DNA from 2 places in the Paenibacillus sp. P46E genome. Region 2 is predicted to be linked to the other one. Evidence: predicted binding sites of a transcription regulator. Region 2 holds the regulator's gene; the other holds the start of a gene.

Region 1 (8,401 bases), on a different contig from region 2:
GCAGCCTGCTCTGCGCTAAGGCCGGCAAATGCGCCTTCGGTTTGGACTTTGCAAACATCTTTTGTCTGGTTAGCTTCGCGCTCTTCGAGCTTTTCGCCTACACATACAATTGGAGTGATGCCGTGGCGGAAAGCCGCATGCATCTTCTTGTTCACGATTTCGTCTGTCTCGCCAAAGTATGCACGGCGTTCAGAGTGGCCGATGATCACATAATCTACGCCAAGGTCCTTCAGCATTACACCGCTGATTTCGCCTGTGTAGGCTCCGTTATCTTCGAAGTGCAGATTCTGTGCGCCAATCTTAATGCTGGTACCTTTGGCTGCTGCAACCAGTGCCGGCAGGTTCGTGAATGGTGCGCAGATTACAGTTTCTACGCCTTTCACTTCTGCTTGGCCTTTGACTTCAGCGAAAAAGCCTTCCGCTTCGGAAACGGTTTTGAACATCTTCCAGTTCCCGGCGATGATAGGTGTTCTGCTCATAGTAATGGAATGCCTCCTTCTACCTTCTACGTCTTACTTGTCGTTCAGTGCTTCTACGCCAGGAAGTGCCTTGCCTTCCATGAACTCGAGTGATGCGCCGCCGCCAGTGGAGATGTGGTCCATTTGGTCAGCCAGGTGGAATTTCTCTGCCGCTGCTGCGGAATCACCGCCGCCGATGATCGTATAACCTTCGGTTGTTGCACAAGCCTGAGCTACAGCCTTAGTTCCTTCAGCAAAGATGTCGATTTCGAACACGCCCATAGGTCCGTTCCAAACAACCAGCTTAGAGTTCTTGATCACATCAGCATAGAGTTCGCGAGTCTTAGGACCGATGTCCAGCCCCATCCAGCCTGCCGGGATTTCATTGATGTCTACTACCTTGGTATTCGCGTCTGCGCCGAACTTGTCAGCTACAACAACGTCTACCGGCAGCAGGAAGTTCTTGCCAAGTTTTTTAGCTTTTTCGATAAATCCGAGCGAAGCTTCGAGCTTCTCGTTATCTACCAGGGATTCGCCGATTTCGAAGCCTTGAGCTTTGGTGAAGGTGTAAGAAAGGCCGCCGCCGATCAATACGTTGTCAGCCAGAGTCAGCAGGTTGTCGATAACGTCGATTTTGTCTTTAACTTTAGATCCGCCGATGATGGCAGTGAAAGGACGTTCAGGGTTCGAAAGGGCTTTGCCCAGAACGGACAATTCTTTCTCCATCAGAAGACCGGATACTGCAGGCAGGAAGTGGGCGATACCTTCTGTCGAAGCATGTGCACGGTGAGCCGCGCCGAATGCGTCGTTGACGAACAGATCAGCCAGTTCTGCGAACTGCTTAGCCAGTTCAGGATCGTTCTTTTCTTCACCTTTATAGAAACGTACGTTTTCAAGCACAAGCACGTCGCCTTCGTTCATTTCAGCGATTTGCGCTTTTACTGCATCGCCAACCGCTTCATCAGCCTTGGCTACCGGTTTGCCGAGAAGCTCGGACAGACGGACAGCAGCGGATGTCAAACGCATGGAATCGACGAATTCACCTTTAGGACGGCCCATATGGCTGGCCAGAATGACCTTTGCACCGTTCTCGATCAGGTATTTAATTGTTGGAAGGGTTTCGCGGATACGGGTATCATCAGTGATTTTACCGTCTTCCACTGGCACGTTGAAATCCACACGCACGAATACGCGTTTGCCTTTTACTTCTACATCACGGACACTTTTTTTGTTCATGATTAACATTTCCTCCACACCCAAAATTGGTTCGTTCACGAATCCATTTAGAAAGAGCGGAAACAAGGAAAGTCTGTTTCCGCTCTATAGTTACGCTTATATGAAATCGATATTATTGAGCCAGTTTAGCGAATTTCTCCAAAGTACGGACGAGTTGTGCAGTGTAGGACATTTCATTGTCATACCAAGCAACAGTTTTAACCAGTTGTTTGTCGCCAACAGTCAGGACCTTAGTCTGTGTAGCATCGAACAGAGAACCAAAAGTCATACCCTTGATGTCGGAAGATACGATTTCATCTTCAGTGTAGCCGTAAGTTTCTGGATCGGAAGCTGCTTTCATTGCTGCGTTGATTTCTTCAACAGTTACGCTCTTATCCAGAACAGTAACCAGCTCAGTCAGGGAACCAGTCGCTACAGGCACACGTTGTGCTGCACCGTCAAGTTTGCCTTTCAGTGCTGGGATTACCAGACCGATAGCTTTTGCAGCACCGGTAGTGTTAGGAATGATGTTCTCAGCAGCAGCGCGGGCACGTCTGAAGTCGCCTTTTGCGTGTGGAGCATCAAGAGTATTCTGGTCACCTGTGTAAGCGTGGATAGTAGTCATCAGGCCTTCAACGATTCCGAACTTGTCGTTCAGAACTTTTGCCATTGGAGCCAGGCAGTTAGTTGTGCAAGAAGCGCCGGAGATTACTGTTTCGGAACCGTCAAGGATGTCATCGTTAACGTTGTAAACAACAGTTTTCATGTCGCCTGTAGCTGGAGCGGAGATAACTACTTTCTTAGCTCCACCTTTAAGGTGCTTTTCAGCGGCTTCTTTAGTTGTGAAGAAACCTGTGCATTCCAGAACGATATCAACGCCAAGCTCTCCCCAAGGAAGTTCTTCAGGGTTGCGGTTAGCAAGAACCTTAACATCTTTGCCGTTAACTTTGAAGAAGCCGTCATGCACTTCAACATCGCCTTGGAATTTACCTTGAGTTGTATCATATTTAAGCAAATGAGCAAGCATCTTAGCGTCAGTCAAGTCATTGATTGCTACCACTTCGATACCTTCTACATTTTGAATACGGCGGAATGCAAGGCGTCCAATACGTCCAAAACCGTTAATACCAACTTTTACACTCATTGAATAGTTCCTCCTAGATTTCGTTTTATTTATTCAAGACAGGCCGTGAGGCTCGTCAAGACAACAATGTTAAGTATAATGCATAAGTCCTTTGCTTGCTCCCCATATTCTGGAAACTATAGGACTGCCTGGATCTGATTGTCAATTTCTTTGCCGATTTCGACAGCAGCCGCCTCATCAGTAACGAGTATATCCTCCTGCCCGAACCGCAGCATCGCATGAATGGCTTTCGCCTTGCGTTTGCCTCCTGCAATTCCGACAACCACTTCCGTGCGGATAATATCCTCAAGTCGGAGCCCCATAGTCAGCATGGTATGAACAACCTGACCTTCTTCATTGAAATAATAGCCGAACGATTCGGCAACCGCTCCTTCTTCCTGAATCTCTGAGACTGTAGTCTCATCCAGCTTGCGGCGGCGGGTCATTTCAATGGCATCCCCAATACCATGCACAATAATTCGTGATCTGCGGATAATTTGCACGATCTCTCCAATATTTGCATCGAGCGCCAGTGACTGGTAAGCATCTTCACTAAGTAAATCAGGCACATGCAGAAGGCGGTAATTGGCTCCCATCCGTTTGGCCATCTTTGAAGCAATCGTATTAGCCTGGATTTCCATGCTCTCACCCAATCCCCCGCGCGCCGGGACAACCCAAGCGTTCTTATAGGAAAGGGATAACGGAGGCGTGAGCTGATCAGCCATTTCAGCAAGCGTTGAACCGCCCGTAACGGCAATGGTATCATCCGACCGCAGTACACCAAGCAATGCCTTGGCACCCGCGCGTCCGAGCTCACGCTTCGTGAACGGCGATGTCTCGCAATCACCAGGTACAACAATAACTTTGTTCAGACCATACGTTGTACGAATTTTATCTTCCAGATCATCCAGGCCAAACAGGCTCTTGGCGATTGGCTCCAGCAGGTCAAGCAGTCTGCGCCCCGCATCGCTTACGCGCATGCCTACGCTCTCGATCTCAATGAGCCCTTGCGATTTCAGAAGATCCGTCTCGGCACGCAGCACCCGCTCTGTCATATCCAGCGATGCGGCAAGTGTTCTGCGCCCAATAATATCGGACAGCATGATCTGATGTAGAATCGTGTAACGTCTCTTAAGGGTTTCCATGAGATCAGGCAGAAGCTGCTTTTGGATTTCTAATAAATTACGCATGCTTTCACTCCTGCAACTTCGTCTTCCTCTTATTCCCTTGTCCATGGTCTTAAAACGTCCCGGGTTAACTTTTTAAGTCCCACCCATATTCTACCCAAATATTACGCGGAGTGCAAGTCTTCCGAGACTATAATTCTCATCCTCTTTTCATCTTATACATCTGCCACACCATGGAAAGTGCTGAAAGTCCTGTGACTCCCGGATAAAAGCCCCGTTAATGAATATTCCCGGACGCTTGAGGCCGCTAATTTAGAAGAAGACAAAGATATTTTTACAGCAGTGTGATTAAGCCGTTGCATTTGAACCCTAAATAGATTATAATAATTTCTGTTGCGCCCGTGGTCCAATGGATATGACGTAGGCCTCCGAAGCCTGAGATCCAAGTTCGATTCTTGGCGGGCGCGCCATTAATTTCACTTTTGTACATATTTTAGCATTCCACCTATAGTATTTAACCAAAGAGCCGCTTGTTGGCTCTTTTTTTATAAACTAAGTTTGACTTTCTTTGACTTTTTGTTTGAATTTGTTTATCATGTGGTTAATACGGTAACAGTAAAAAATGAACACATTCGAAGAACCAATTCAAGGAGGTTTTCCACGTGAGTTATATTCCTATGGTAGTAGAACAGAGCAACCGCGGTGAGCGCGCTTATGACATCTATTCCCGCCTGCTGAAGGACCGCATCATTTTCCTCGGAACGGAGGTTAATGACGTGGTAGCCAATTCCATCATCGCCCAAATGCTCTTCCTGGCTGCCGAGGATCCAGATAAGGATATTCATCTGTATGTGAACAGCCCTGGCGGTTCCATCACAGCCGGAATGGCTATATTTGATACAATGCAATACATTAAACCGGATGTTTCCACCATTTGTGTGGGCATGGCTGCCTCCATGGGGGCTTTCCTGCTGAATGCCGGTGCCAAGGGCAAACGCTTCGCGTTGCCAAACAGTGAGATCATGATCCACCAGCCGCTGGGTGGTGCTCAAGGACAGGCTACAGACATCGAAATCCGTGCCCGCCGTATCCTGAAGCTTCGCGACAAGCTGAACCGTATCCTGTCTGAACGCACTGGCCAACCGCTGGAGCGCATCGAAAAGGATACTGACCGCGACTACTTCATGACCGCTGCTGAAGCAGCCGAGTATGGTATTGTCGATAAGGTTATTGAGAAGACGCTGCCTTCAGGCGTATAATTCAAAGCACAGCAAAAGAGGCTGCCTGGACCTAATGGTCTAGAGCAGCCTCTTTTGCATGTATAGCACCCAGTTCGTTATCCCAGCCGGCTGTAACCCAAGGCATCGAGCTTCCCGGCGATTACACGGTACCCTCTACCGTTAGGATGCACATGATCCAGTGACAGCAGTCCACGCTCATTGCCGGTGAACTCATGATAGATGGAGGCAAACCCGCATACACTGCTGCTATAACCCGCAACATAGCCGTTAAACTGGCGTACCCAGTCTGTAGCTTCCGATAACTGGGGATAAGGATTATAGAGTCCAACCAACCGGATGATATAGGGCTGGCGGCTGCCGTTCTTCAACTGCCGGAGTGAACCCATAATCTCGTTGAAGTTTCTTTTGCACTCGCGAAGCGCCCGTTCCAGCGCTGGAGACAGGTAGCCCGGACGAAATGACACGGCTTTGGCTGCCTTGATCAGATCGTTTCCGCCAATGGACAAGGTAACAATATCTGCACCCCGGACTGCTTGGCGGAACATGGGGTCACTGCTTAGGCGTTGCTCCAATGCAGCGGTAGTTAGACCATTGATACCAAGGTTGACCGATCCGACTGGAGCGCGGAGCTGCCCCTCTGCCATTCTGCGGTAAACGGGTACGAAGCCATTACCCGGCAGTGCTCCGAATCCGGTCGTCAAGGAATCACCGATAGCCGTGTAGAGATAACTCATTTCCTTCCCTCCCCGCTTGATAAGCTGGTTTCTCCTTTAGCTTATGACCGGGGAAGGCGCCAGGCAACGGAAAGGTGTCCATATACGGCATTAGCGGAGCGGGCTATTCTCCTGTTTTATGAAGGAAGGCACTTATTTCAGACCAGCGAACGGGCTGCTTCCATCCGGCAGAAGCTCCTTGAAGGTGAACTCATATTCAGGGAACCCGGAGGCATATGCTGTATATTCATAAAGCTGGAAGAACACTGCCAATTTTCCGTCTTTCACATAAAAATTCTTCTCTGTATTCAGGCCGGTGAAGCCGCCCAGGTAGCCGCCCTCTGCCTTGATTAGCTTGGACAGCTTGGCATTAAGCTCTTTTTTATAGTTCGGGTTGGCTTTCAGCAAATCCCCAATCAGGAGGCGCTTGCCGTCCTTCAGAGAGAACGTGAATGCATTGCGGTAAGTCATGCCGTGGGCACCGCCAGTATAGCTGTACTGGGTCGTGATCAGACTGAGTATGCCGTCCTGGTTGTACGTGATCACATAGCCCCCGTCGAACTCATACGGCCGGTCGTCCGAGGATCTATTCGCAATTTCCTTCTCTGCTTCTGCTGCAAATTTGGTGAGTGTCTGCTTAATTGTATCGTTGATCGTTTGCTGGGCCTTGGCATTCACCAGACCGCTGATCTGCGGATAATCCAGCTTGACCGGTGTGTCCTTACTTTCCTTGACGATGCTCTCCGTCTTTATGGTAATCGCATTTTGCGGTTTACTGACGACATTCAACCGGCCTGTAGCCGCACTATAGTCCCCTTTATATCCCAGAAAATCGTTCAGCAGATCAAGCGGAACGAACAGCCGATTGTTGATATTTTGAGCTTGATAATCATTTAAATAATAATTATTCACCCGGATTGAAATTTCGTAATCGGTGATAGACAGATTAACCTTCGTTGTTCCTTTACCGACTGTATAGGCCTTTTCTGCCTTATCATAGGTCAGGGACATACCCAGTGAATCGCGTAAAAAGGTCAACGGCACCCACACTTTCCCTTCATGGACAACACCAGTCTGAGGTGTAATCTTCCCGTTTACCTTCAGCACCACTAGCGAATGTTCCGCATTTGCCTGAACCGCAGCTGAAGCAGCCTGACTGGTCCCTGCGGGCAGAAGCCCTCCGCTTAGCAGAAGCCCTGCCGCCATAATGCCCGCCCCCCATGCGTGGGCCTGTTTCTTCTTAATGTTCTTCATATGGTTATCCCCTTCCGCTAATACGATGATAGATTTGATGAAAATTCCAGAACACCGGAGAGCAGCCTGCTTGCCGCCCTCGTTTCCACTCTTCCCATTATAGAGAGATCAGGAGCAGCGGTTGTTACAAAGCCCTTTACAATTTCTTAAGCTTCGCCGACCATTTCAGGGCTGCTTATTACATTTCTTTAAACAAAATGAGAGATCTCGCAACCATTCCCCGCAAAAAAAAGGCACTGCTCCCTGCTGTAACCAGCAGGGGAAGCGCCTCTTGAGGAATACAGACTATTTCAGCTCATACATTACGCTAAGCTGTGTTGAAACCTTCACTTCTCCCGGCTCAACGGAAGTGCCGCCGGCTGTATCTGCCGCTGCTTTGGACATTGCTGCATTTTCCATATAGATCACAGGGTTGTTGCCGTCATCATTCTGTGTGACCGTAATAACCTGGCCCAGGCTGCGTTTGGCTGCTTTGGCAATAGCTCCAGCTTTTACATCTGCATTGGTCATGGCTTTTTCAATCACCTGTGCTTCAAAGGCTGACGGATCTTCAATAGCAAATTGGGCATTACCAATGTTATTCGCTCCTGCAGTAGAAGCGGCATCCAGCAGCGCCCCAACCTTGGTTAGGTCACGATAGGTTACCTTCAACGTATGCTGGGCAATGTAACCCTTAACCTGCTGGCCATCTTTATCAGAATAGCTGTAGTTCGGTTGTACGCTGAATTGGGTGCTCTGAACGTCTTTATCTGCAATACCCCAGGTCGTCTTCAGCAATGTGGTGATCTTGGTGATTTTGGCTCCATTGGTTTTCTGTGCCTCTTCTGCCGTTGCTGCCGAAGTGCTCACCCCGATAGACAGATAGACAACGTCCGGTTTGATGGAAAGCTCTCCTTTGCCAATCACATTGACGATGTTTCTCTGGGCCTCCTCTGCGGCGTAAGCCTTTTCAGGACCTTGGAATGCTCCGCTCAAAGCCATCCCCCCCATCATCAAACTCCCTGCCAGCATTACCGCTCCGAGCTTTTTGCTCCATGCATTCATGTTTGCCATCCCCTTTCGTTATTTGTAATTGTTGTTGGTACCCTCTAGACGGCGCGGCTTGGCAAAAGTTGCATATCGTCTCATTGGAAAAGAAAAAAAGTTATACAAGACTACAGGAGCACATAACCGTAACCTTATTCTTTCCTATTCCTATCTATACGCAGACATTAAAAAAAGCCCCGGAGGGCTTTTTGTCATACCATTTAAAAGTAAGGCCTTGCAACAA
Region 2 (8,401 bases):
GTCCGAATATGCTTTTAAATACAAGGTTACGGGTGAAGAGCGCGTTGAAACGAAGCTGAAATTTAAGCCGGAAAGAGTATGGGGAGCGTTTGAAGATGAAGTGCTTGGAGCACAATTGACATTGCTTCCGCTTCAGGTCTACATACAAGGCAGAGCCGTTCCCATGGGCGGAATAGCCGGGGTTTCTACATGGCCGGAGAACCGCAGACAGGGACTTGTAGCCAAGCTTCTATCCCATACGCTGCAAACAATGAATGAGGCAGGTCAGACATTGTCCTTTTTACATCCGTTTTTGATTCCTTTTTACCGAAAGTTTGGCTGGGAGGTCTATTGTGAATATAAGAAATACTCCATACCAGTGGATAAGTTTCCAAGGAAAACTGAAATTCAAGGGACTGTAAAGCGTGATTCCGCAGGTCTTGATACAATAGAGGAACTCTACAGTAGATTTGCCGCTGAATATAACGGAACTCTGCAGCGTGATACGGACTGGTGGAAGCGGAGTGTATTGGATGACCAGACACACCACTGTGTTTTTTACTCGAAGCTTGGTGATCCGGAAGGATATGTGTTATATAAAATAATCAATAATGAACTGATCATTGATGAATTCATTTACTTGAACGAAGTGGCGCATCAGGGCCTGTGGACATTTCTTGCCAACCACGATTCGATGATAACTGGAGCTTCTCTCAAGCAAGTACCTTCTGATGATATTCTCCCGTATTTGCTTCCCGATCCGCGCATTCCACAGGAAAATTATCCATACTTTATGGGGCGGATTGTGAATGCACAAAGATTTGTGGAGAACTTCACCTTCCGACCCATTACGAACCGTGAGAGTAGGACTTTGTATATTGATGATGAACATGCACCATGGAACAATGGCTTATGGTTATGGACTGTATCCGAGGATGGGGCAGCAACGTTAAGTCGCGTAGAAGGAGAGAAAGCCTCTGCAGATCTGAATTGCACCATTGGTACGCTTACTGTTCTGCTGCTAGGGTACAAGCGGCCAGGGGAACTGGCCAGATACGGTCAGCTAAAAGCAAACCCGGCGGGATTGGAATGGCTGGAAAAGGTCATCCCGCAGGCGAAAACAGCATTGTTTGATTTTTTCTAATCCCATAATCTAAGGCTCTCCCGGTTTCATAATGAAGCTGGGGGAGCTTTTTGCCACCTGAAAGTTCAATGGAAATCACCATGCAAAACCCTGATTTTTTCACAATGGTCAGAATACAATTGCCCTAAAACGTAAAAAATAAAAGCAACCACTTGGAATTCAGTGAGAATGTGTTATAATATGAAAAAAGTCAAAGAAAGTCAAAGTCAACGCAGCTCGAATTCATTTTATTGAAGGAAGTAGAGACAATGGTGGCAGGCTCTTCATTTATGGCTTTTTTAGTATATCTCCGGAATGATACTGTATTGCACTCTAAGTACTGAGGTATGAATGTAGTTTCGATTCGGGCCTCTGCTCTTGGGTTAAGATCTATAGAGATCATTACCGGACGGAAGCACAGTCAGTTGCACTATAAGCTTTGAACACTGGAGGATGAGTGATGCGTAATATCTCTGATATTATCGAACAATATCTGAAGAATATTTTGCATGAAAGTCCCGAAGGTACGGTGGAAATTCAGCGCAATGACCTGGCGGACCAGTTCTCATGCGTGCCGTCTCAGATCAACTATGTCATTAGTACACGCTTTACTTTGGAAAAGGGTTATGTAGTCGAGAGCAAACGTGGCGGTGGTGGATACATCCGGATTCAGCGTTTTGAGCTGCCCCAGAATGTCGCACTGTACGCACATCTCAATTCTACAATCGGAAAAGATATCGATCAAAATTCCGCCGAAGGGCTGATTTATCAGCTGGAGGAGGCCCGGTTTCTAACCAAGCGTGAAGCGTGCCTATTGCGCGCTGCTGTTTCCCGGGAATGCCTGACGGTTAATCTGCCGTACCGGGATGAGATTCGTGCCAAGCTGATGAAGGCTATGCTAATCTCTTTATTGGGCAAATAATGGTCAAATCTTAAGGAGGGACACCGCTTATGCTTTGCCAGGAATGCGGGGTCAAACCGGCTACACTCCATTTCACAAAGATTGTGAACGGAGAGAAGACGGAGTTTCATATTTGCGAAAGTTGTGCGCGGGAGAAAGGGGAGCTCATTCCTGGAACAGCGGGAGGATTCTCCATTCACAGTCTGCTGTCTGGTCTTCTGGATCTGGAAGGGGCAGGCAAGGAAAAAAACGCAGCCTCCCAGACCGCTCAGAGCCTTCAATGTGAGAATTGTGGAATGACTTACTCCCAGTTCAGCAAGCTTGGGCGTTTTGGCTGCAGCTCCTGTTATAAATATTTTGACAGTACGCTGGACCCGCTCTTCAGACGGGTTCATGGCAGCACCGCTCATGTGGGTAAGTTGCCGAAACGTGCAGGAGCAAAGATCATGTGTAAACGCCAGATTGATGAACTGAAGCAGGAACTGCAGCACAGTATCGCACAGGAGGAGTTTGAAACCGCAGCTGAGCTGAGGGATCAGATCCGCCAGCTTGAAAAAGAAATGCCACAAGAGTAAAGTCTTTGATATATAGGGGGGATATGACATGTCAAGTCTCCGGTTTACTGAACAAGCCCTTAGTGACTGGATGCGCTGCGGTGGTAGCCATTCTGAGATCGTCATCAGCAGCCGGATGCGGATCGCCCGCAACCTGGAGCATCTGCCCTTCCCTTTGCTGGCTTCGGCAGAGCAGTCGGAAGAGGTGCTGGACCAGCTCGCTCCTGTTTTTCAAGGAGAAGCAGCTGCGGATTTCGGCAACTTTCAACTCTTGAAACTGGATGAGCTGGATGAGCTGGACAAAAAGGTGCTTGTGGAAAAGCATCTCATTAGCCCTAACCTCGCTAACGAGTCACGGGGTGGCGCAGTCATCCTGAATGAGGACGAGTCAGTCAGTATTATGATCAATGAAGAAGACCATTTGCGTATTCAGTGTCTGTTCCCCGGTCTGCAGGTCAGAGAGGCTTGGGTAAGGGCGACAGCCATTGATGATATTTTTGAAGGCTCGGTCAATTACGCCTTTGATGATCGAAGAGGGTATTTGACTAGTTGTCCTACAAATGTGGGCACAGGGCTTCGTGCATCGGTCATGGTCCACTTGCCTGCACTTGTAATGACCCACCAGATCAACCGGATTTTATCCGCTGTGAATCAAGTAGGGCTCACGGTAAGAGGAATTTATGGTGAAGGCAGCGAAGCAGTAGGGAATATCTTTCAGATCTCCAACCAGATCACGCTTGGCCAGACGGAAAGTGAAATAATCGAGAATCTCCATGGCGTAGTTACCCAGATTATCGAGCATGAGCGCAACGCGCGGGAACGTCTGTTGGTAGATTCCGCTTTGCGGATTACAGACAGAATCAAACGTTCTTACGGGATATTGTCCTATGCGGCGGTGATGGAACTAAAGGAGTCTGCACAACGGCTCTCCGATCTAAGGCTTGGGGTTGATCTTGGTATTTTGGAAGGACCGTCGATTTCAGTCCTCAACGAGCTGAATGTAAAGACACAGCCGGGTTTTCTGCAAAAAATGTTCGGCGACGAGCTTACAGCCACCGAACTCGATATGTACCGGGCGAAGCTGCTCCGGGAGACACTGGGATCACAACATTAATTATAGATATTTATTATCCGTGGAGGTGCAGGGGATATGATGTTTGGAAGATTTACGGAACGCGCACAAAAGGTGCTCGCATTGGCGCAGGAAGAAGCCGTTCGTTTGGGACACAACAACATTGGGACAGAACATATTTTGCTCGGCCTGATTCGTGAAGGAGACGGAATTGCCGCTAAGGCTCTGATCGGTCTGGGTCTGGGTCTTGAAAAAATTCAGGACGAAGTGGAAACACTGATCGGCCGGGGACAAGAGCAGCCTACAAACATTGCTTATACTCCTCGTGCCAAAAAGGTTATCGAGCTATCGATGGATGAAGCTCGTAAACTGGGCCACACTTATGTGGGAACAGAGCATATCCTGCTCGGACTGATCCGCGAAGGCGAAGGCGTAGCGGCGCGTGTTCTCAATAACCTTGGAATCAGCCTTAATAAGGCCCGTCAGCAGGTTCTGCAGCTTCTGGGCAGCAGTGAAGCTACTTCGAGCCACAGCGGCGCTCCAGCCAATGTCAGCACGCCTACGTTGGATGGCCTCGCTCGCGACCTGACCGCATATGCCAAAGATGGCAATCTGGATCCTGTGATTGGCCGCAGCAAGGAAATTGAGCGCGTTATTCAAGTGCTTAGCCGCCGCACCAAAAATAATCCGGTCCTGATCGGTGAACCTGGGGTAGGTAAAACAGCGATTGCCGAAGGGTTGGCGCAAAAAATCATCAACAATGAAATTCCGGAAACTTTGCGTGACAAGCGCGTAATGACTCTGGATATGGGTTCAGTAGTTGCCGGTACGAAATACCGCGGTGAGTTCGAAGACCGCCTCAAAAAAATTATGGATGAGATTCGTCAAGCGGGTAACATTGTACTCTTTATCGATGAACTGCATACTCTGATTGGCGCTGGAGGAGCGGAAGGTGCAATTGATGCTTCCAACATCCTGAAGCCTGCTCTAGCCCGTGGAGAACTGCAGTGCATTGGTGCCACCACACTGGACGAATACCGCAAATATATCGAGAAAGACGCAGCTCTTGAACGCCGGTTCCAGCCAATTACAGTGGACCAGCCTTCTCCGGAAGAAGCGGTCCAAATTCTATACGGTCTTCGTGACCGTTATGAGGCCCATCACCGTGTGAAGATCACAGATGAAGCTATTGTGGAAGCTGTGAAGCTGTCAGACCGTTATATTCCGGACCGTTTCCTGCCGGATAAGGCGATTGACCTGATTGATGAAGCAGGCTCTAAGGTAAGACTCAACTCTTACACAATCCCGCCAAATCTCAAGGAACTTGAAATGCGTCTGGATGATATCCGCAAGGAGAAGGATTCTGCTGTACAGAGCCAAGAGTTCGAAAAGGCTGCTGCACTGCGTGACACCGAGCAAAAAATCCGTGAGGAATTGGATACCACCAAGAACCAGTGGAAAGAAAAACAAGGCCGGACTGATTCTCAGGTTACCCCAGAGGATATTGCCCAGGTGGTAGCCAGCTGGACAGGTATCCCTGTCAGCAAGCTGAAGGAAGAAGAGACTGACCGTCTACTCAACATGGAGGCTCTGCTCCATGAACGTGTCATTGGTCAGGATGAAGCCGTGAAGGCAGTCAGCCGGGCACTCCGCCGGGCGCGTGCAGGGCTCAAAGATCCAAAACGTCCAATGGGTTCATTTATCTTCCTGGGACCCACAGGGGTTGGTAAAACCGAGCTGGCGCGTGCACTTGCTGAAGCTATGTTCGGTGATGAGAATGCGGTAATCCGTATCGATATGTCGGAGTATATGGAGAAGCATTCCACTTCCCGTTTGGTCGGAGCGCCTCCAGGGTATGTGGGCTATGAAGAAGGCGGGCAATTGACCGAGAAGGTTCGCCGCAAACCATATTCTGTTGTGCTTTTGGACGAAATTGAAAAAGCTCATCCGGAAGTATTCAACATTCTGCTGCAGGTACTGGAAGACGGCCGTCTGACCGATTCCAAAGGCCGTGTCGTCGACTTCCGCAACACTCTGATCATCCTCACATCCAATGTCGGAGCGCAGGCGATCAAGAAGAACTCAACGCTTGGATTCACAGCCGTACAGGATGCCGGAGCGGATTACAGTAACATGAAGGGTAAAGTCATGGAAGAGCTGAAGAAGAGCTTCCGTCCTGAGTTCCTGAACCGTATTGACGAAATCATCGTCTTCCACTCCCTGGATGAAAAACACATTGCCGAAATTGTTACACTTATGTCCGAGGAATTGCGCAAGCGTCTGCGTGAGTATGATGTGGACTTTGTGCTTACTGAAGGGGCTAAAGCCTTCCTGGCCAAAGAGGGATATGATCCAGCCTTCGGTGCGCGTCCGCTGCGTCGGGCGATTCAAAAGCACATCGAAGACCGTCTCTCCGAGGAACTGCTGAAAGGCAACATCAAAAAAGGGGATTCCCTTAACATTGATGAGGTTAATGGTGAACTTGTAGTAACTACCGTAGAACCGCCGATTGCAGTCACACAGGAAAATGAGGTTGGAACAGAATAACCTTTACTTGGTTGAAACAAAGCTTCCACTTCTCCGTATGGAGAAGTGGGGGCTTTTTTGTGTAAAGGGACATTGATGTTTAATTAACCAATCATTCAGGCAGGTTAATGAAGGTAGGATTCAAAAGTAGATCTTAAGTGACCTTCCGTTCAGTGTGCAGAAATGGTAAACTTTGAGTAAGAGAAATTTATCCGCAATTTTAGCAAGTTCGGACGGATAGGAGAGCACATGGCAAAACCAAAAACTAAATTTTTTTGTACTGAATGCGGCTATGAATCGCCAAAATGGTTCGGGAAATGTCCCGGCTGCCAGGCTTGGAACTCCATGGTGGAAGAGACAGAAGTCGTAGTCAAAACACAAGGCATGAATGCACCGATTTTTCAAAGTAAAGAAAAGGCGCAATCGATCATAAATATAGAAAGTGACAAAGAGCCGCGTATCCTGACAGGCATTGGAGAGCTTAACCGTGTGCTGGGGGGAGGGATTGTTCCCGGTTCTCTGGTACTGGTAGGAGGAGATCCGGGGATTGGTAAGTCGACGCTCCTGCTTCAGACTTCACACGCGCTGACAACCCAGGGATTACGGGTGCTGTACATTTCAGGAGAAGAATCGGTCCGGCAAACGAAGCTTCGTGCGGATCGCCTTGGGGCGCTTTCGGCAGAGCTTTATGTGCTGTGTGAGACTAATATGGAGAGCATTGAAGAAGCGATTGAGCAGATTCAGCCTCAATTCCTGGTCATTGACTCTATTCAGACAGTATTTATGCCAGAGGTAACAAGCGCACCCGGCAGTGTGACACAGGTTCGGGAATGTACGACAAGATTCATGCGGATCGCCAAAATTCGCGGAATTGCTACGGTCCTTGTAGGACATGTAACGAAAGAAGGGGCAATTGCAGGGCCACGCATGCTGGAGCATATGGTCGATTGTGTCCTCTATTTTGAAGGGGAGCGTCATCATACGTACCGTTTGCTGCGTGCGGTCAAGAACCGGTTTGGATCCACAAATGAGATCGGGATTTTTGAGATGGGAGAAATCGGACTTACTGAAGTGGAGAATCCTTCTGAGCTTTTCTTGTCGGAGCGTCCGCTCGGTGTCGCTGGTTCGGCGGTTGTAGCCAGCATGGAGGGGACCCGGCCTGTGCTTGTTGAGCTTCAGGCGCTTGTAGCAGCTACCCACTTCCCTTCACCACGGCGGATGTGTACAGGTATGGACCATCAACGGATGGCTCTGATCATTGCAGTACTGGAGAAGCGCATGGGGATGTTTTTGCAAAACCAGGATGCTTACTTGAATGTAGCTGGCGGGGTAAAGTTGGATGAGCCGGCTATTGATTTGGCAGTTGCCATTAGTATCGCCTCCAGCTTCCGGGATATTTCAACTAAGCCTTATGATGTTTTTTTTGGAGAAGTTGGACTTACCGGAGAAGTAAGAGGGGTCTCACGTGCAGAAACGCGGGTGAAAGAGGCAGCCAAGCTTGGGTTTCGGAGAGTCATTATGCCCGAGAAAAGTATGAAAGGCTGGAAGCATCCGCAGGATATCCAGATTATTGGCGTCAGCACCGTAGCAGATGCACTAGCGGTCGCGTTAGATTAGGGGGCACAGAATGACAAAGGAATTAGAAAATATGAATGATCTGCTCAGAATGGCGGCACCGGGAACACCCTTCCGGGAAGGTCTGGAAAATGTGCTTCGGGCAAAGACAGGAGCGCTCATTGTTGTCGGATATAGCCCTGAAGTGATGGAAGTTGTCGATGGTGGCTTCTCCATCAACTGTGATTTTTCACCCAATTACTTGTATGAGCTGGCCAAAATGGACGGTGCGATTATTTTAAGCGAGGATTTGAAACGGATTCTGTACGCAAATACGCAACTGATCCCGGATTCCTCCATCTCTTCTATCGAGACAGGAATCCGGCACCGTACAGCAGAGCGTGTTGCCAAGCAAACCGGCAAGCTGGTTGTTTCCATTTCCCAACGCCGCAATATTATCACACTGTATCAAGGCTCCATCCGGTATGCGCTCAAAGAAATCGGTTCGATCCTGGCCAAGGCCAATCAGGCGATCCAAACTCTCGAGAAGTACAGAGCAGTGCTAACACAAAGTTTGACCAATCTGTCCGCTTCCGAGTATGAAGGGGTTGTCACTGTCGCAGAGGTGGTTGGAGTTATCCAGCGTGTGGAAATGGTGCTTCGGATCAAGATGGAAATCAAGCGCTATATCA

What was found. Region 2 encodes CtsR, which represses protease genes until heat stress. Its sites were predicted from a motif close to ATGGTCAATAAAGGTCAAACA; they were not measured.
Region 1: clpP (ATP-dependent Clp endopeptidase proteolytic subunit ClpP) is a predicted target of CtsR. The motif match lies at 4,479-4,499, and genes of this name have one in related genera.

Annotation. Positions count from the first base shown of each region.
Region 1 is NZ_LVYZ01000027.1:32,867-41,267, reverse strand. It holds gene tpiA (triose-phosphate isomerase) at 1-479, opposite strand, end outside; gene A3849_RS06105 (phosphoglycerate kinase) at 513-1,694, opposite strand; gene gap (type I glyceraldehyde-3-phosphate dehydrogenase) at 1,807-2,817, opposite strand; gene A3849_RS06095 (sugar-binding transcriptional regulator) at 2,934-3,986, opposite strand; tRNA gene A3849_RS06090 (tRNA-Arg) at 4,319-4,393, shown strand; gene clpP (ATP-dependent Clp endopeptidase proteolytic subunit ClpP) at 4,586-5,182, shown strand; gene A3849_RS06080 (GDSL-type esterase/lipase family protein) at 5,260-5,898, opposite strand; gene A3849_RS06075 (PdaC/SigV domain-containing protein) at 6,031-7,131, opposite strand; gene A3849_RS06070 (SIMPL domain-containing protein) at 7,417-8,175, opposite strand.
Region 2 is NZ_LVYZ01000056.1:57,116-65,516, reverse strand. It holds gene A3849_RS21950 (GNAT family N-acetyltransferase) at 1-1,123, shown strand, start outside; gene A3849_RS21945 (CtsR family transcriptional regulator) at 1,563-2,024, shown strand; gene mcsA (protein-arginine kinase activator protein McsA) at 2,054-2,578, shown strand; gene mcsB (protein-arginine kinase McsB) at 2,607-3,671, shown strand; gene clpC (ATP-dependent protease ATP-binding subunit ClpC) at 3,708-6,176, shown strand; gene radA (DNA repair protein RadA) at 6,405-7,772, shown strand; gene disA (DNA integrity scanning diadenylate cyclase DisA) at 7,783-8,401, shown strand, end outside.